Linked DNA regions of Actinoplanes teichomyceticus ATCC 31121. The protein of the gene in region 2 interacts with the protein of the main gene of each other region in a pairwise test. Links are inferred from orthologs where the notes say so. Each region holds a gene or a part of one and is shown on either strand. Other genes may lie near its edges.

Region 1 (3,543 bases), 1.1 Mb from region 2 along the record:
CGCACGACGGCGACGCCGACCGCTGCCTGGCGGTCACCGCGTCCGGCGACGTGGTGGACGGCGACCAGATCATGGCCATCCTGGCGCTGGCCATGCGCGACGCCGGCACGCTGACCGGGGACACCCTGGTCGCGACCGTGATGAGCAACCTGGGCCTGCGGATCGCGATGAAGCAGTCCGGGATCAAGCTGATCGAGACCAAGGTCGGCGACCGGTACGTGCTGGAGGAGCTGCAGAGCGGCGGCCTGGCGCTGGGCGGCGAGCAGAGCGGGCACATCGTGATGCCGGCGTTCGCCACCACCGGCGACGGCGTGCTGACCGGCCTGCACCTGATGGCGCAACTCGCGGCGACCGGCAAGTCGCTGGCCGACCTGGCCGCCGTGGTGCACCCGCTGCCGCAGGTGCTGATCAACGTCAGGGTGGGCGACCGGGAGGCCGGCGCCGCGGCGCCGACCGTCCAGGCCGCGGTGGCGCTGGCCGAGAACGAGCTCGGCGAGACCGGGCGGGTGCTGCTGCGCCCCTCCGGTACGGAGCCGCTGGTCCGGGTGATGGTCGAGGCCGCCACCGAGGACAAGGCGCGCAGCGTGGCCGAGCGGATCGCCGACGAGGTACGGGCGGCGAGCCCGGCCTGATCCGCAATCGTGTGGACGGCCCCGGGGTGTGATCCCGGGGCCGTCTGCTGTTCGCGGTGTTCTGCCGGGCCGGCGGTGTTCTGCCGGGCCGGCTTTCCGGGGCCGTCTGCTGTTCGCGGTGTTCTGCCGGGCCGGCGGTGTTCTGCCGCACCGGCTTCCCGGGAGCCGCCCGCTGGGCCGGCTTCCCGGCTGTCGCGGACTCGGGTGATGCTCAGCCGGCCCGCGGTGGGTCTGAGCTGTCCCAGCTATCCGCGGCCTCGGGTAGTGCAAGCTTTCTCAGCCGGTCCGCGGCCTCGGGTCAGGCGAGCTTTCTCAGCCGGTCCGCGGCCTCGTCGATCACTTCGGCGCGTTTGCAGAAAGCGAACCGGATCAGGTGCCGCCCGGCCTCCCGGTGGTCGTAGAAGACCTGGGTGGGCACCGCGACCACGCCGCACCGCCCGGGCAGCTGACGGCAGAACTCGACGCCGTCGGTCCCGCCCAGCGGCCGGATGTCGGCGGTCACGAAGTACGTCCCCTCGGACGGCAGCACGTCGAACCCGGCCGCGGCGAGCCCGGCGCTCAGCCGGTCCCGGTTGGCCCGCAGAGCGGCCGTGAAGCCGGTGAAGTACGAATCCGGCAGCCCCAGCGCAACCGCCACGGCCGGCTGCAACGGCGCCGCGTTGACGAAGGTCAGGAACTGCTTGACCCGCAGCACCGCGGAGACCAGCCGGGCCGGGCCGGTGACCCAGCCGACCTTCCAGCCGGTGCACGAGAACGTCTTGCCGGCCGACGAGACGCGCAGCGTGCGCTCGCGCATCCCGGGCAGGCCGGCCAGCGGGACGTGCGCCTCGTCGAAGACCAGGTGCTCGTAGACCTCGTCGGTCACCGCCCAGGTGTCGTGCTCCTGGCACAGCTCGGCGACCAGGCCGAGCTCGGCCGGGGTGAACACCTTGCCGGTCGGGTTGTGCGGCGAGTTGAGCAGCACCAGCCGGGTCCGCGCGCCGAACGCCGCCCGTAGTTCCGCCTCGTCGAACGAGTACCGCCCGTCCGGGCCCGGGCGCAGCGTGACCGGCCGCCGGACCGCTCCGGCCAGCGTGATCGAGGCGGCGTACGAGTCGTAGTACGGCTCGAAGCAGACCACCTCGTCGCCCGGCTCGCAGAGCGCCAGGATCGCCGCCGCGACCGCCTCGGTGGCGCCGGCGGTGACCGCGACCTCGGTGTCCGGGTCCCTGGTCAGGGCCCAGAACCGCTGCTCGTGCTCGGCGACGGCGTGCCGCAGCGCGGGGATGCCGGCCAGCGGCGGGTACTGGTTGGCGCCGGAGGCAAGCGCTCGGGCGGCGGCGGCCAGCATCTCCGGCGGGCCGTCGGTGTCCGGGAAGCCCTGCCCGAGATTGATCGCGCCGGTACGCGCGGCCAGCGCCGACATCTCGGTGAAGATCGTGGTTCCGAACGGGCGCATCCGCTCGACCAGGGGGTCGGTGCTCACCGTGCTCCGTCTCTCTCGGGAGGGGCTGCGGTCCTAGTTCAGGGTCAGCTTGTTGCAGGTGGCCGTGGCGATCCGGCCGGAGGCGGTGTGCTCGGACGCCGTCCGGCCGTCCACCGTGGCCCGGCAGGTGATGGTGCCATCGTTGATGGACCTGCGCACCGCCCACACCGAGATCAGCGACGGCCCCTGCATGGTGAGTGTCAGCCGCCACGGCAGTTGCGCGTCGGGGATCGTCTTGGGCAGGCCGTTCAGCTTCTCGGTGTAGAAGATGGTGGCTGGTCCGTCCCCGCTCACCTCGTACTCCACGGTGACTTTCTGACCGCCGGGGATGTCCGGCAGGCCGGGCAGGTCGCTCGGCAGGGTGGGCACCACGGTCGGCAGCGCGGTCGGGAAGCCGTCCACCGCCTCCTGGGCCTTCTCCTTGCCGCGCTGGTAGAGCAGCACCCCGGTGGTCGCCACGCCGCCGCAGAGCAGCAGCGTGATGGCGAGGATCAGGGCGATCAGCGGGGTGTTGCTGCGCCGCGGGGGCGCCGGGTGCCCGGGCGCGGGGGACTGAGGGCCGTACCCCGGGTGGCCGCCGGGTGGGGGCGCTGCCTCGTAGCCCGGGTGGTCCGCAGAGCCGTAGCCCGGGGGCGGTGTGCCGTAGCCCGGGTGGTCCGCAGAGCCGTAGCCCGGGGGCGGTGTGCCGTAGCCCGGGTGGTCCGCAGAGCCGTAGCCCGGGGGCGGTGTGCCGTAGCCCGGGTGGTCCGCAGAGCCGTAGCCCGGGGGCGGTGTGCCGTAGCCCCGGTGGTCCGCAGCGCCGTGCCTGGGATGCCCACCGCGCGGCTGCGCGCCGTGTCCCGGGTGGCCGGCCGGCGCCGCGCCCGGGCCGTCCGGATAGGAGTCGTGGTACGGCTCGCCGGCCGGGTACGCCGAAGTGGGGTCGTAAGGCGGTGGTGACGAGTGGCCGACGGGGGGAAACTCCGCTGTCGGCGGGTAGTCCCGGGGCGGCAGCGCGGCATGCCCCGGACCGAACTCCGGCGGCTCGCGCCGATCGCTCATCTTCCTCTCCCATCAGCCGATGCCGACGGTACGCCAGACACGCACGTCAACGTCACCCACCCGGATGGGCGGGTCGCGCGCCGGACCGGCCCACCGGCCTGCCCGTCTATGTTTCCGATCACGTACGATGCTCAGAACGGTGCTTCTCGCGCATGACGTTTGCGTGAAAGTCGGCTACGCTGCCCGGCATGTGTGGGATCGTGGGTTACGTTGGCAGTCGTCCGGCCCTGAGCATCGTCCTCGATGGTCTCCGGCGCCTGGAGTACCGCGGGTACGACTCCGCGGGCGTCGCCGTCATCGACAATGACGAGGTTCGTACCGAGAAGCGGGCCGGCAAGCTGGCCAACCTGGAGAAGGCTCTCTCCGAGCGCACCGGCGACGGGATCGCCGCGGGGCGTACCGGCA
Region 2 (8,478 bases):
GTCGAGTTGCGGAGCGCCGTACGGCGACTTGCCGCGCAGATCGTCGCGGATCGGCAGATCGTCGATCGCGGTCACCGGAACCTCGCCTTGATCGCGTCACCGTGGGCCGGCAGGTCCTCCGCGTCGGCCAGGGCCACCACGTGCCCCGCCACGTCGCGCAGCGCCGCCTCGTCGTACTCCACGACGTGGATGCCGCGCAGGAACGACTGCACCGACAGCCCGGACGAGTGCCGGGCGCACCCGCCGGTCGGCAGCACGTGGTTGGAGCCGGCCGCGTAGTCGCCCAGCGACACCGGCGACCAGGCGCCCACGAAGATCGCGCCGGCGTTGCGCACCCGCATCGCCCACTCCCGCGCGTCCCGGGTCTGGATCTCCAGGTGCTCGGCCGCGTACGCGTCGACCACCGCGAGCCCCTGCTCCAGGTCGTCGACCAGCACCACGCCCGACTGCTCGCCGGTCAGCGCGGTACGCACCCGCTCCTCGTGCTTGGTGGCCGGGACCTGGGTGGCCAGCTCGGCCTCGACCGCCGCGACGAGCGGCTCCGAGTCGGTGACCAGCACGCTGGCGGCCAGCGGGTCGTGCTCGGCCTGGCTGATCAGGTCGGCCGCGACGTGCCGCGGGTCGGCGGTCTCGTCGGCCAGGATGGCGATCTCGGTCGGGCCGGCCTCGGCGTCGATGCCGACCACGCCGCGCAGCAGCCGTTTGGCCGCGGTGACCCAGATGTTGCCCGGCCCGGTGATCACGTCGACCGGCTCGCAGCCGTCGGTCTCGTCAGCGCCGGAGGAGCCGTGGCCCAGCATGGCGATCGCCTGGGCGCCGCCGACCCCGTAGACCTCGGTGACGCCGAGCAGCGCGCACGCGGCCAGCACCCGGGAGTCCGGCAGGCCGCCGTTCGCCGCCTGCGGCGGGCTGGCCACCACCAGGCCCTCGACGCCGGCCTCCTGGGCCGGGACCACGTTCATGACCACGGTGGACGGATAGACGGCGAGGCCGCCGGGCACGTACAGCCCGACCCGGCGCACCGGCACCCAGCGCTCGGTGACCGTGCCGCCGTCCACCACCCGGGTGGTGACGTCGGTGCGGCGCTGGTCGGCGTGCACCTTGCGGGCCCGCTTGATCGCTTCCAGCAGGGCGGCGCGGACCTGCGGGTCGAGCGTCTCGGCGGCGGCCGCGATGGCCTCGGCCGGCACCCGCAGGCGCTCCAGCCGGATCCCGTCGAACCTCTCGGTCGCCTCCCGGATCGCGGTGAACCCATGCTGATGGACCGCCTCGACGACGGGACGAATCCTCTCGACGGCCACGGAGACGTCGAGCTGGGCACGGGGCAGCAGACCGCGCGGGTCCCGGCGGGAGCCGCGCAGGTCGATCCGATTCAGCACATGCCCAGTCTAGGGTGCCCTCCGCAGGGTCCGACCACCGCGATACCCGGGCCCAGGCGTTGAGACGCCGACGGGTTGACCAAGGTCAGCGGACGGCTAGTCTGAACGCGTGAGCGATCGGCTGCCGGTCTTCCCGCTGAGCACGGTGCTCTTCCCCGGCCTGGTGCTGCCCCTGCACATCTTCGAGGAGCGTTACCGCGCTCTGGTACGGGAGCTGGCGGCCCGGCCGGCCGAGCCGCCGAGCGAGTTCGGCGTGGTCACCCTCCGGCACGGCAGCGAGGTCGCGCCCGAGCCCGGCGACGGCCCGGCCCCGGCGTCCGCGCCGGTCGGCGCCGCCGATCTGTTCGAGGTCGGCTGCACCGCCGAGCTGCGCCACGTGACCGAGCTGCCGGACGGCCGGTTCGACATCATGACGGTGGGCCGCCGCCGCTTCCGGATCCTCGACGTCGCGCAGGGCGAGGAGCCCTACCTGACCGCCCGGGTCGAGTGGCTGCCCGACGACCAGCTGCCGGATGCCACCGCCGAGCTGCTCAAGCCACGCGTGCTCACCGCGTTCCAGCACTACCTGGAGCTGCTCCGGCCGAACGCGGAGATCCTCGATCAGGTGCCCGACGACGCCACCGTGCTGTCCCACCTGGTCGCGGCGACCGCCCAGCTCACCCTGGAGGAGCGGCACCTGCTACTGGCCGCGCCGGACACCACCACCCGGCTGCGCGCCGAGCTGCGGCTGCTCAACCGCGAGGCCGGTCTGCTGGCCCGGGTGCGGGCGGTGCCGGTGCCGCTGTCGGATCTGGCCCGGCCGGCCAGCCCGAACTGACCGGGTGGTAAGCCGGGTAGGCGTCGTCGTACTGCCCGTGGTTGGGGCCGTAACCGGGCTGCGCACCCGGGTGATCGAGATCCGGGTCGTTCGACCAGCCGGCCAGCAGGGTCAGCACGATCGCCGCGACGAACGCCGGGACCAGCGTCGGCCCGATCGAGTGCAGCTCCGCCGGCGCGAGATAGGTCGCGCCCTGCGCGGCGGTGGCCCGCCAGTGGTCGTACGCGTCGCGGCCGAACATCTCGCCGAGCGGCGCCGCCACCCCCTGCGCGGCCACCCCGGCGCCGATCACCACACCGAGCATCAGCGCCGGCCCCCGGTCCCGGCGCAGCACCAGCCAGGCGGTGATCGCCACGAGCAGGCCGAAGCCGATCCCGAGCAGGGTCATCCAGCCGTCCGCGGCGATGTACTGCTCCGGCGACGGGTCGTTGACCACCAGACCGTTGTCCCCGGCGTCGATCACCGGCACACCCGGCGCGAGCGCGTGCCACAGCAGCCCGAGCGGGACGCCGAGCACGGCGACCACCGCGCCGCTGCCGAACGCGACGCCCAGCACCCGCCGCCACGGCCGGCGCGGCCCCTGCTGCAGCCGCCACCACGGCGGGCGCGCCGCCGGATGCTCGATCGGCGCCGCCGGCTGCTCGACGACTTCCGGCTGTTCCTCGGGTTGCACCCTCTGATCCTCCCAGATCCGCCGGCGCGGCCTCAGGCCACAGCCGCGGGGCCGAGGATCATCTTGAGATCGGCGCGCAGCGCGGGCGTCGCCGCGACCCGCGGAGTGAGCAGCCGCCAGACCTCGGTCGCCTTGCCGCGTTGCAGGTGGACGTGCACCTCGGTGTCGCCGGGGTGGCTGCTCAGGATGTCTTTCAGCTCGTCGACCAGCGGCGGGGTGACCCGGGTGAACGGCATGGTCAGCACCACCGGCTTGCTGTCCGGGTTGTGTGAGATGTCAGGGATGGACATGTCCATCGCCATGATCCGCGGGGTGTCGTCGCGCCGGTCCACCCGGCCCTTGACCACCACGATCGCGTCCTCGGCGATGTACTGCCCGACCAGCTCGTAGGTGTTCGGGAAGAACAGCGTCTCCACGCCGCCGGCGAGGTCCTCGACGGTGGCCGAGGCCCACGCCCGGCCCTGCTTGGTGATCCGGCGCTGCACCCCGGTCAGGATGCCGGCGATCGTCACCACCTGGCCGTCCTGCACCGAGCCGTCCTCGCTCAGCGCGGCGATGCTGATGTCCGCGTTGCTCTGCAGCACCTGCTCCAGGCCGGCCAGCGGGTGGTCGGAGACGTAGAGGCCGAGCATCTCCCGCTCGAAGACCAGCTTGTCGCGCTTGTCCCACTCGCTGTCGCCGATGGTCGGCATCGCCACCGTCGCCGACGGGCCGCCGGCGGTGTCGCCGAACGCGCCGAACAGGTCGAACTGGCCGGCCGCCTCGTTCCGCTTCACCCCGGCGTACGCGTCGATCGCCTCGGCGTGCACGGCGAGCAGGCCCTTGCGGGTGTGCCCCATCGAGTCGAACGCGCCCGCCTTGATCAGCGATTCGATGGTCCGCTTGTTGCAGGCCACCGCGTCCACCTTCGACAGGAAGTCGTAGAAGTCGGTGTACTCGCCCTTCTCCTTGCGGCAGCGGACGATCGCCTCCACCACGTTGCCGCCGACGTTGCGGACCGCGCCCAGCCCGAACCGGATGTTGTCGCCGACCGGGGTGAACGGGCCGGCCGACTGGTTCACGTCCGGCGGCAGCACCTGGATGCCCATGCGCCGGCACTCGGCGAGGTACACCGCCATCTTGTCCTTGTCGTCGCCCACGCTGGTGAGCAGGCCGGCCATGTACTCGGCCGGGTAGTGCGCCTTGAGGTAGGCCGTCCAGTACGACACCAGGCCGTACGCCGCGGAGTGCGCCTTGTTGAACGCGTAGCCGGCGAACGGCACCAGCACGTCCCACACCGCCTGGATCGCCTCGTCGGAGTACCCGTGCGCGCGGCAGCCGTCGCGGAACGGGATGAACTCCTTGTCGAGGATCTCCTTCTTCTTCTTGCCCATCGCCCGGCGCAGCAGGTCGGCCTGGCCGAGCGAGTAACCGGCGAGGATCTGCGCGGCGCGCTGCACCTGCTCCTGGTAGACGATCAGGCCGTACGTCGGTTCGAGGATCTCCCGCAGCGGCTCCTCCAGCTCCGGGTGGATCGGGGTGATCTCCTGGAGCTTGTTCTTGCGCAGCGCGTAGTTGGTGTGCGAGTCGACGCCCATCGGGCCGGGCCGGTACAGCGCCAGGACGGCCGAGATGTCCTCGAAGTTGTCCGGTTTCATCAGCCGCAGCAGCGACCGCATCGGCCCGCCGTCGAGCTGGAACACGCCCAGCGTGTCACCGCGGGCCAGCAGGTCGTACGCCGCCTTGTCGTCCAGCGGCAGGGCCAGCAGGTCCAGCGGCTTGCCGTGGTTGAGCTCGATGTTCTTGTTCGCGTCGTCGATGATGGTCAGGTTCCGCAGGCCCAGGAAGTCCATCTTCAGCAGGCCGAGCGTCTCGCAGGTCGGGTAGTCGAACTGCGTGATGATCACGCCGTCGGTGGCCCGGCGCATCAGCGGGATGTGGTCGATGATCGGCTCGGCGGACATGATCACGCCGGCGGCGTGCACACCGGTCTGCCGGATCAGGCCCTCGATGCCGCGCGCGGTGTCGATCACCTTCTTGACGTCCGGGTCGGTCTCGTAGAGCGAGCGGATCTCCCCGGCCTCGTTGTACCGCTTGTGCTCCTTGTCGAAGATGCCGGAGAGCGGGATGCCCTTGCCCATCACGTCCGGCGGCATGGCCTTGGTGATCCGGTCACCGACCGCGAACGGATACCCGAGCACCCGGGCCGAGTCCTTGATCGCCGCCTTCGCCTTGATCGTGCCGAACGTCGCGATCTGGGCGACCCGGTCCTCGCCCCACTTCTCGGTCACGTAACGGATCACCTCACCGCGCCGACGCTCGTCGAAGTCGATGTCGACATCCGGCATCGAGACCCGCTCGGGGTTGAGGAACCGCTCGAAGATCAGGCCGTGCGGGATCGGGTCCAGGTCGGTGATGCCCATCGCGTACGCGACCAGCGAACCGGCGGCCGAGCCACGCCCCGGGCCGACCGCGATGCCGTTGTTCTTGGCCCACTGGATGAAATCGGCGACCACCAGGAAGTACGCCGGGAAGCCCATCTGGATGATCACGCCGAGCTCGTACTCGGCCTGCTGGACGTGGGTGTCCGGGATCCCGTCCGGGAAGCGCCGCCGCAGCCCCTCGAACGCCACGTGCCGGAAGTACTCCTCCTCGGTGTAGCCGTCCGGGATCGGGAACCGGGGCATCAGGTTCTTGAAGGTGAACATCCCGTCGATGTCCACCTTCTCCGCCACCAGCAGCGTGTTGCGGCAGCCGGCCTGCCAGGCGTCGGAGGAGTCGACGGCGCGCATCTGGTCGGCCGACTTCACGAAGTAGCCGGAGCCGTCGAACCGGAACCGGTTCGGGTCGGCCACGTTGCTGCCGGTCTGCACGCACAGCAGCACGTCGTGCGCCGCGGCCTGCTCCTCGTGGGTGTAGTGCGAGTCGTTGGTGACCAGCGGCGGGATGTTCAGCTTCTTGCTGATCTCCAGGAGCCCGTCGCGGACCCGCTTCTCGATGTCCAGACCGTGGTCCATGATCTCGAGGAAGTAGTTGTCCTTACCGAGCGCTTCCTGGTACATCGCGGCCGACTTGAGCGCCTCGTCGAACTGCCCCAGGCGCAGCCGGGTCTGCACGGCGCCGGACGGGCAGCCGGTGGTGCCCATGATGCCCTCGGCGTGCTCGGCGATGATGTCGAAGTCCATGCGCGGGTACTTGCCGAGCTGACCCTCGATGGAGGCCCGCGAGTTGAGCCGGAACAGGTTCTTCAGACCGACCGCGTTGCGTGCCCACATGGTCATGTGCGTGTACGCACCGTTACCGGAGATGTCGTCCGACTTCTGCTCCGGACGACCCCACTTGATCCGGCTCTTGGTCAGTCGCGACTCCGGCGCGACGTACGCCTCGACCCCGATCACCGGGATCACGTCAGCGGCCTTGGCCTGCGTATAGAAGTCGTACGCGCCGTGCATGTTGCCGTGGTCGGTGATCGCCGCGCCGGGCATCCCCAGGCGTTTCGCCTCGGCGATGAGCTCCTTCACCCGGGCCGCTCCGTCGAGCATCGAATACTCGGTGTGAACGTGCAGGTGCACGAAGGAGTCAGACACCCGGGCCCCCTCTTCTGTTGGCGGAGCGGATCAGCTTACTCCGCGAAGGGTTCCAGCATCACCGACGCCGCCCGCAGCCACGCCTGCCGGGTGTCCGGCTGCAGATCGGCGTACTCGATCGAGGAACCGACCTCCAGCGCCGGGTCGTAGGGCACCACCGCGACCGCGCGGGTCCGCGTCGCGAAGTGCTTCTTGAAGTCCTCCAGCAGCGGCAGAGCGCCCGGCGACGGACACGAGATCAGCGTCACGGCGTTCGCCACCATGTCGCCCATCCCGCTCTCCTCGAGCACGTCGAGCATCCAGTCCGCGGTGAACGCGGCGTCCTCCCGGGGCACCGTGGTGATCACCAGCTGGTCGGCCATCCGCATGACCGTCTGCCAGTTCACGCTCTCCACGTTGTTGCCGGTGTCCACGCAGATCACATCGTGGGTGCGGCGCAGCAGGTCGGTCACCCGGCGCACGGTGCCCTGGTCCAGCCGCTGGGCGAAGCGCGGGTTCTCCTCCCCGGCCAGCACGTCGTACGACCCGTCGGAGGCGTGCCGCAGGTACGCGTCGAGCTCCTGCAGCAGCGTGTCGCCGTGCAGGCTCTCGATCCGCGCCAGGTCGGCCAGCAGGTGCTTGATGGTCCGGGCGTGCCGGGCGCTGCCGGCGCGCAGGCCCAGCGTGCCGCGCAGCTCGTTGTCGTCCCAGGCCAGCACGCCACGCCCGCGGACGCTGCCGATGGTCGCCGCGGCCAGCACGGTGGCGGTGGTCTTGTGCACGCCGCCCTTGGGGTTGGCGAAGGCCAGCACCCGGGGTTGCCCGAGCTTGCGCCGCATCACCGCGACCGCCCGGTCCAGCCCGTCGTCGGTGCGGGTCTGCCGCCATTCGATCCGCGCGCCGGCCGGCGAGGACGGCGCGGCCGGGCCCGCGTGGGCCGTGGGCGGTTGGGCCGGGAGCGACTGGGCCGGGCCCGGCTGGACCGGAAGCGGCGGGGCCGGGGGCGGCGCCGTCGTGGCCGGCGGGGAGACCGGGGCGGGAGCGTACGCCGGCGGGTAGGCCGCCCGATGCGGATACCCGGTGGGCTGCGGGTATCCGTTGGGCTGCGGCGCGGGCGGCGGGTAGCCGGGAGCCGGCGGGTACACGCTGCGGGCCGGCGGCGCGGCGGCCGCGGGTGGCGGCGCGGCCGGTGGCGGCGCCGCGACCGGTGGCGGCGGCGCGGCCGGTTGCGGCGAGCGCGGCGGCGGGTCGAAGAAGCTGTGCTGTTGCTGCTCGGAGCGGGCCTGCCAGCGCGGGTCGAGCGGGTTGATCGGGCGCTGCGGCAGCGGCCGCTGCGGCTCCGCGCCGCCCGGGAAACGCTGCTCCGGCTCGGGGGCGCGGCGCTGGCCGTCATATCCCCGGGGATCGAGCGGGTTGACCGGCCGGGCCGCCGCGCGTGCCGGCGTAGGCGCCTGCTGGCCCCATTGCTGCGGAACCGCGGCCGGTTCCGGCGGCTCCTCGGCGTCCTCGGCGCGGTGACCATGCCGGGCACGGTCGAGCAGGGCCCGCCAGCGCGGGGCTGGTTCCGCAGGCCGGCCCCAGCCGGTCTCGGTCCCGTCCACGGCTTGTCCTTTCTGCGCCTACCCGACGTCGTTCTCCGGCGAGGGGGTCTCGCCATGACAGGCTACGGACGAGAACCCTATTCGGGCCACCGGCCCAGCGCCCATCCCCCTGTCGTTCTTGATCACATGGCGGCACGCTGGTCGTGCACGTGCATCCGCCCGAACGTCGCCTGGACCGGAAAAGCTAACGGCCGGGTCCGACGCCGGATGGCCCGGACGATCCCCCGGATCCGTCATGAGCAGCACTCATCTCGCCATCCGAGGGTACGGCAAGCGGCTGCGGTGACGACCCGGCGGCGGTCGCCAGCCCCACCACGCCCCGAGCGGGTGAGGTGGAACTCACAGTGAACCCGATCGACGACGGTAACCGTCCCGGGGAGGCGGTGGCAACCTCCGGGACCGTGGTCGGCACCGGCGCCGCCGACGGCTCGGCGGAGACCGTGCCGCGCTCCTCCGGCAGCGG
Region 3 (3,493 bases), 1.2 Mb from region 2 along the record:
CTCGGACCAGCCGAAGCGCTCGCGGATCTGGTCGGCGGACCAGCCGATCGCCTTCAGCAGGACGGTGACAGCCTGGCGACGCTTACGGTCGATACGGACACCGACGGTGTCGCGCTTGTCGATGTCGAACTCCAGCCAGGCACCCCGGCTCGGGATGACCTTGACGCTGGTGAGGTCGCGGTCGGAGGTCTTGTCCGGCTCCTTGGTGAAGTACACGCCCGGCGAACGGACGAGCTGGCTCACCACGACGCGCTCGGTGCCGTTGATGACGAACGTCCCCTTGGGGGTCATCATCGGGAAGTCACCCATGAACACGGTCTGGCTCTTGATCTCGCCAGTCGTGTTGTTGGTGAACTCCGCGGTCACGAACAGCGGCGCGCAGTAGGTCAGGTCCTTCTCCTTGCACTCCTCGATCGAGGCCTTGACCTCGTCGAACCGGGGAGATGAGAAGGACAGCGACATAGTGCCGGAGAAGTCCTCAATGGGACTGATCTCTTCGAGGATCTCTGCGAGGCCCGAGTGGGCGTGCGGGTCGTCCGTCGTCCGGGCCTGCCAGGCCTCGTTGCCGACCAGCCAGTCGAAGGACTCCGTCTGGAGGGCGAGGAGGTTGGGGACCTCTAGCTGCTCGGTGATCCGGCCGAAAGAGACACGGCGGGGTGCGTAAGCGCTCGACGTACGGCTGGTCTTCGCAGGGCGGGAAGCTGCCAAGATGCGTCCTTCCGAGGACCGGTGCTGCTATGCGGCTGAGTTGCTGGTGCAACTGGTCTGCGTGCACTCCAAAAGACACCCAACGAAATCCACGTAGATGGATATCCCGGCAGGCGTCAAGACAGAAGGCAGCGCAAACTAGCAGTGTAGCCGCTTGGCTAACCGCTGTCCAGCCCACACCTGAGGTGGCCCGCGGAACGTGTCCCCGACGCCGCTGACCTGCGAATTCCCGGTCAGTGCCGTGGTCGGGGCCGCTCAGAGACGCGGCAACTCTTCCTCCGGTGCTGGTCCGTGGTCATCGGGTCTGCCGAATACCCATGGGCCGGCTGTTGCAAGCGCGGAAACTTGCTGCCATCAGCGTGCCTGTCAGCGGACACTCAGTCAAGGGCTGTGCCGCGGGTCGGACCCACCCGGTCGTCCGGCCGCCGCACCCAAGGGACCTTAACGCATGAATGGCCGGCTTTGGCAGCCTCTGTCGGATCCGCCGGAGCCGATCCGGAGGTGTCGCGCCGAGCACCGCGTACACCTGCCGGAACACCGATGGCGGAGACCCGGAACGGGTCTCCGCCATCGACGGGAAACGCTGTGGAGCGTCAGATCACTTGAGGGTGACCTTGGCGCCCTCGGCCTCGAGCTTGGCCTTGGCGGCCTCGGCCTTCTCCTTGTTGACGCCCTCGAGGATCGCCTTCGGCGCGCCCTCGACGGTGTCCTTGGCCTCCTTCAGGCCCAGGCCGGTCAGCTCACGCACGACCTTGATGACCTGGATCTTCTTGCCGCCGTCGCTCTCCAGAACGACGTCGAACGAGTCCTTCTCCGCCTCGGCCTCGGGCGCGGCGCCACCGGCGGCCGGGCCGGCCGCGATCGCGACCGGAGCCGCGGCGGTGACCTCGAAGGTGGTCTCGAACTGCTTCACGAACTCGGAGAGCTCGATCAGCGTCATCTCCTTGAACGCGTCGAGCAGCTCTTCGGTGCTGAGCTTCGCCATGTCAGGCAACCTTTCCTAGCAACTGATGTAAAACGTGCGTGGATTCCGCGTGGCGCGCTCAGGCGGCCTCGGCGGAACCTTCCTTCTCGCGCTTCTCCTGCAGGGCCGCCCCGAGGCGAGCGACCTGCGACAGCGGGGCCTGGAACAGCCCGGCCGCCTTGGTGAGGTTGCCCTTCATGGCGCCGGCCAGCTTGGCCAGCAGCACCTCACGGGACTCGAGGTCGGCAAGCTTGTTGACCTCGTCCGCCGTGAGCGCCTTGCCCTCGAAGACACCGCCCTTGATGACGAGAGCGGGGTTGGCCTTGGCGAAGGCACGAAGGCCCTTGGCCGCCTCGACCACGTCACCGCTCACGAAGGCGAGCGCGGTAGGACCGGTGAACAGCGTGTCGAGACCCTCGATACCCGCGTCGCCCGCGGCACGCTTCGCGAGCGTGTTCTTGGCGACGGAGTACTTGGCCTGCTGGCCGAGCGCCCGCCGCAGCTCGGTGAGCTGCTTGACGGTGAGGCCGCGGTATTCGGTCAACACGGTGGCCGTCGAGTCACGGAAGCTCTCCGTCAGCTCGGCGACGGCCGAGGCCTTGTCAGCCCGGACCGGCTTGTCCGCCATGTCCCTCCTCTCTCAGTGCTCGTTGCCACTGGTCGAGAGGGTCCGAACAAGCAAAACGCCCCGGCGCAGGGCACGGGGCGGACTCAGGCACGCGCGGACGCACGCCTCACATCACGAACCGTTCTCCCTGCGCAGGTCGCCCGCTCGTTGCGGGACCTTCGGCCGCGGCGTGCGTCTGACGACGCCCACAGCGGCGACCAGCGGTCTATGGGTGGAACTTCGAGAATCGAGACTACGCGGCCCCACCGCGAAAGCCAAATCGCGGTCGCCCACCCCGCTCATCCCTCGCCTGCTGCCGACCCCGCCGGCCGCCACCCCGGGCCCGCTGTGACGCCCGAGGCCGCTCCGGCTCCCGGCGGTCCGCTTTCCGGTACGACCGGCGAGTCCCGCCCGTAGGCTTCTCCGCCACGCCCCGTGGCTGTCCCGCGCGGCGTGCCGGCGACCCCGGACCCGGCCGCGCGCCGGGACCGCCGGGACCCCCGGCCCCGGACCCCCGGACCCCCCGGACCGCCGGAACCCAGGAGCGCCGGGACCCTGGACCGCCCGGACCGCCGGGATCCCCCGGAGCGCCGGGACCGTGGCCTTGGGGACGGCCGGGAACGTGGGACCGCGGAGGCTCGGTGGCGCCGTCCGGCCCGGCCGGAGAGCGCCGGCCCTCCCGGCCCGGCGAAGCATCGGTGGCACCGGCCCGCCCGGCCGGAGAGCGCCGTCCGGCCCGGCCCGAGCCGGCAGGCGAGGGCGGCCGCGAGCCGGGGTCAGGAACGGGAACGGCGCAGCCGCGCGTAGCCGGCCAGAGCGACCGCGCACCACGCGAGACTCCAGGCGGTCAGCCGCCACAGATCGCCGACCGGCGGGGTGCTCCCGTCGCTCAGCGCCCGGGCGACGGCCATCACCGGCGGCGCCAGCCACGGGACGATCGAGCCGGTCAGCCCGAGCACGATCACCAACAGCGAGCCGGTGACCAGGACCGTGACTCCGGGCAGCACCCGCCGGGTGACCGCCCGGCCGGCCAGCGCGCCGAGCGCCACCGCGGCGAGCAGCGACAACAGGTGCGCCAGCACCCCGAGCAGGACACCGGCCGGCAACGACGACTCCGCCGAACCGGGCAACGGGCCCCGGATGCCGTGCAACAGCCACGGGGCCAGCATCGCGCCGGCGCAGACCACCCCACCCGCGACCAGGGCCGCGAGCAG

Evidence for each region. Proteins that work in one complex are often made in the same cells at the same time.
Region 1: the proteins of dnaE (region 2) and ACTEI_RS03245 interact in binary tests that used the Escherichia coli proteins (3 or more experiments, as listed by UniProt). The link is inferred for Actinoplanes teichomyceticus ATCC 31121 from one-to-one orthologs.
Region 3: the proteins of dnaE (region 2) and rplL interact in binary tests that used the Escherichia coli proteins (3 or more experiments, as listed by UniProt). The link is inferred for Actinoplanes teichomyceticus ATCC 31121 from one-to-one orthologs.

The regions. Positions count from the first base shown.
Region 1 is NZ_CP023865.1:688,799-692,341, forward strand. What follows is about bases 1-2,890. They hold ACTEI_RS03245 (pyridoxal phosphate-dependent aminotransferase), read right to left. Parts: upstream 2,071-2,890; coding sequence 931-2,070; downstream 1-930. Other genes in these bases: glmM (phosphoglucosamine mutase), read left to right, coding at 1-632; ACTEI_RS03250 (MmpS family transport accessory protein), read right to left, coding at 2,131-2,890. Outside these bases: more of ACTEI_RS03250, read right to left, coding at 2,891-3,138; glmS (glutamine--fructose-6-phosphate transaminase (isomerizing)), read left to right, coding at 3,327-3,543. UniProt on the Escherichia coli protein: Shows aminotransferase activity with methionine and histidine as substrates, and to a lesser extent also with phenylalanine.
Region 2 is NZ_CP023865.1:1,800,169-1,808,646, reverse strand. The notes cover bases 2,702-6,805. They hold dnaE (DNA polymerase III subunit alpha), read right to left. Parts: upstream 6,436-6,805; coding sequence 2,902-6,435; downstream 2,702-2,901. Other genes in these bases: ACTEI_RS08235 (MinD/ParA family ATP-binding protein), read right to left, coding at 6,471-6,805; ACTEI_RS08245 (hypothetical protein), read right to left, coding at 2,702-2,869. Outside these bases: ACTEI_RS08260 (histidinol-phosphate transaminase), read right to left, coding at 1-75; hisD (histidinol dehydrogenase), read right to left, coding at 72-1,379; ACTEI_RS08250 (LON peptidase substrate-binding domain-containing protein), read left to right, coding at 1,489-2,196; more of ACTEI_RS08245, read right to left, coding at 2,111-2,701; more of ACTEI_RS08235, read right to left, coding at 6,806-8,015; ACTEI_RS08230 (hypothetical protein), read right to left, coding at 8,200-8,478. UniProt on the Escherichia coli protein: DNA polymerase III is a complex, multichain enzyme responsible for most of the replicative synthesis in bacteria. This DNA polymerase also exhibits 3' to 5' exonuclease activity. The alpha chain is the DNA polymerase catalytic subunit.
Region 3 is NZ_CP023865.1:629,432-632,924, reverse strand. The notes cover bases 1-2,840. They hold rplL (50S ribosomal protein L7/L12), read right to left. Parts: upstream 1,694-2,840; coding sequence 1,307-1,693; downstream 1-1,306. Other genes in these bases: rplJ (50S ribosomal protein L10), read right to left, coding at 1,752-2,300; rpoB (DNA-directed RNA polymerase subunit beta), read right to left, coding at 1-708. Also shown: ACTEI_RS02910 (hypothetical protein), read right to left, coding at 3,056-3,493. UniProt on the Escherichia coli protein: The binding site for several of the GTPase factors involved in protein synthesis (IF-2, EF-Tu, EF-G and RF3). Is thus essential for accurate translation.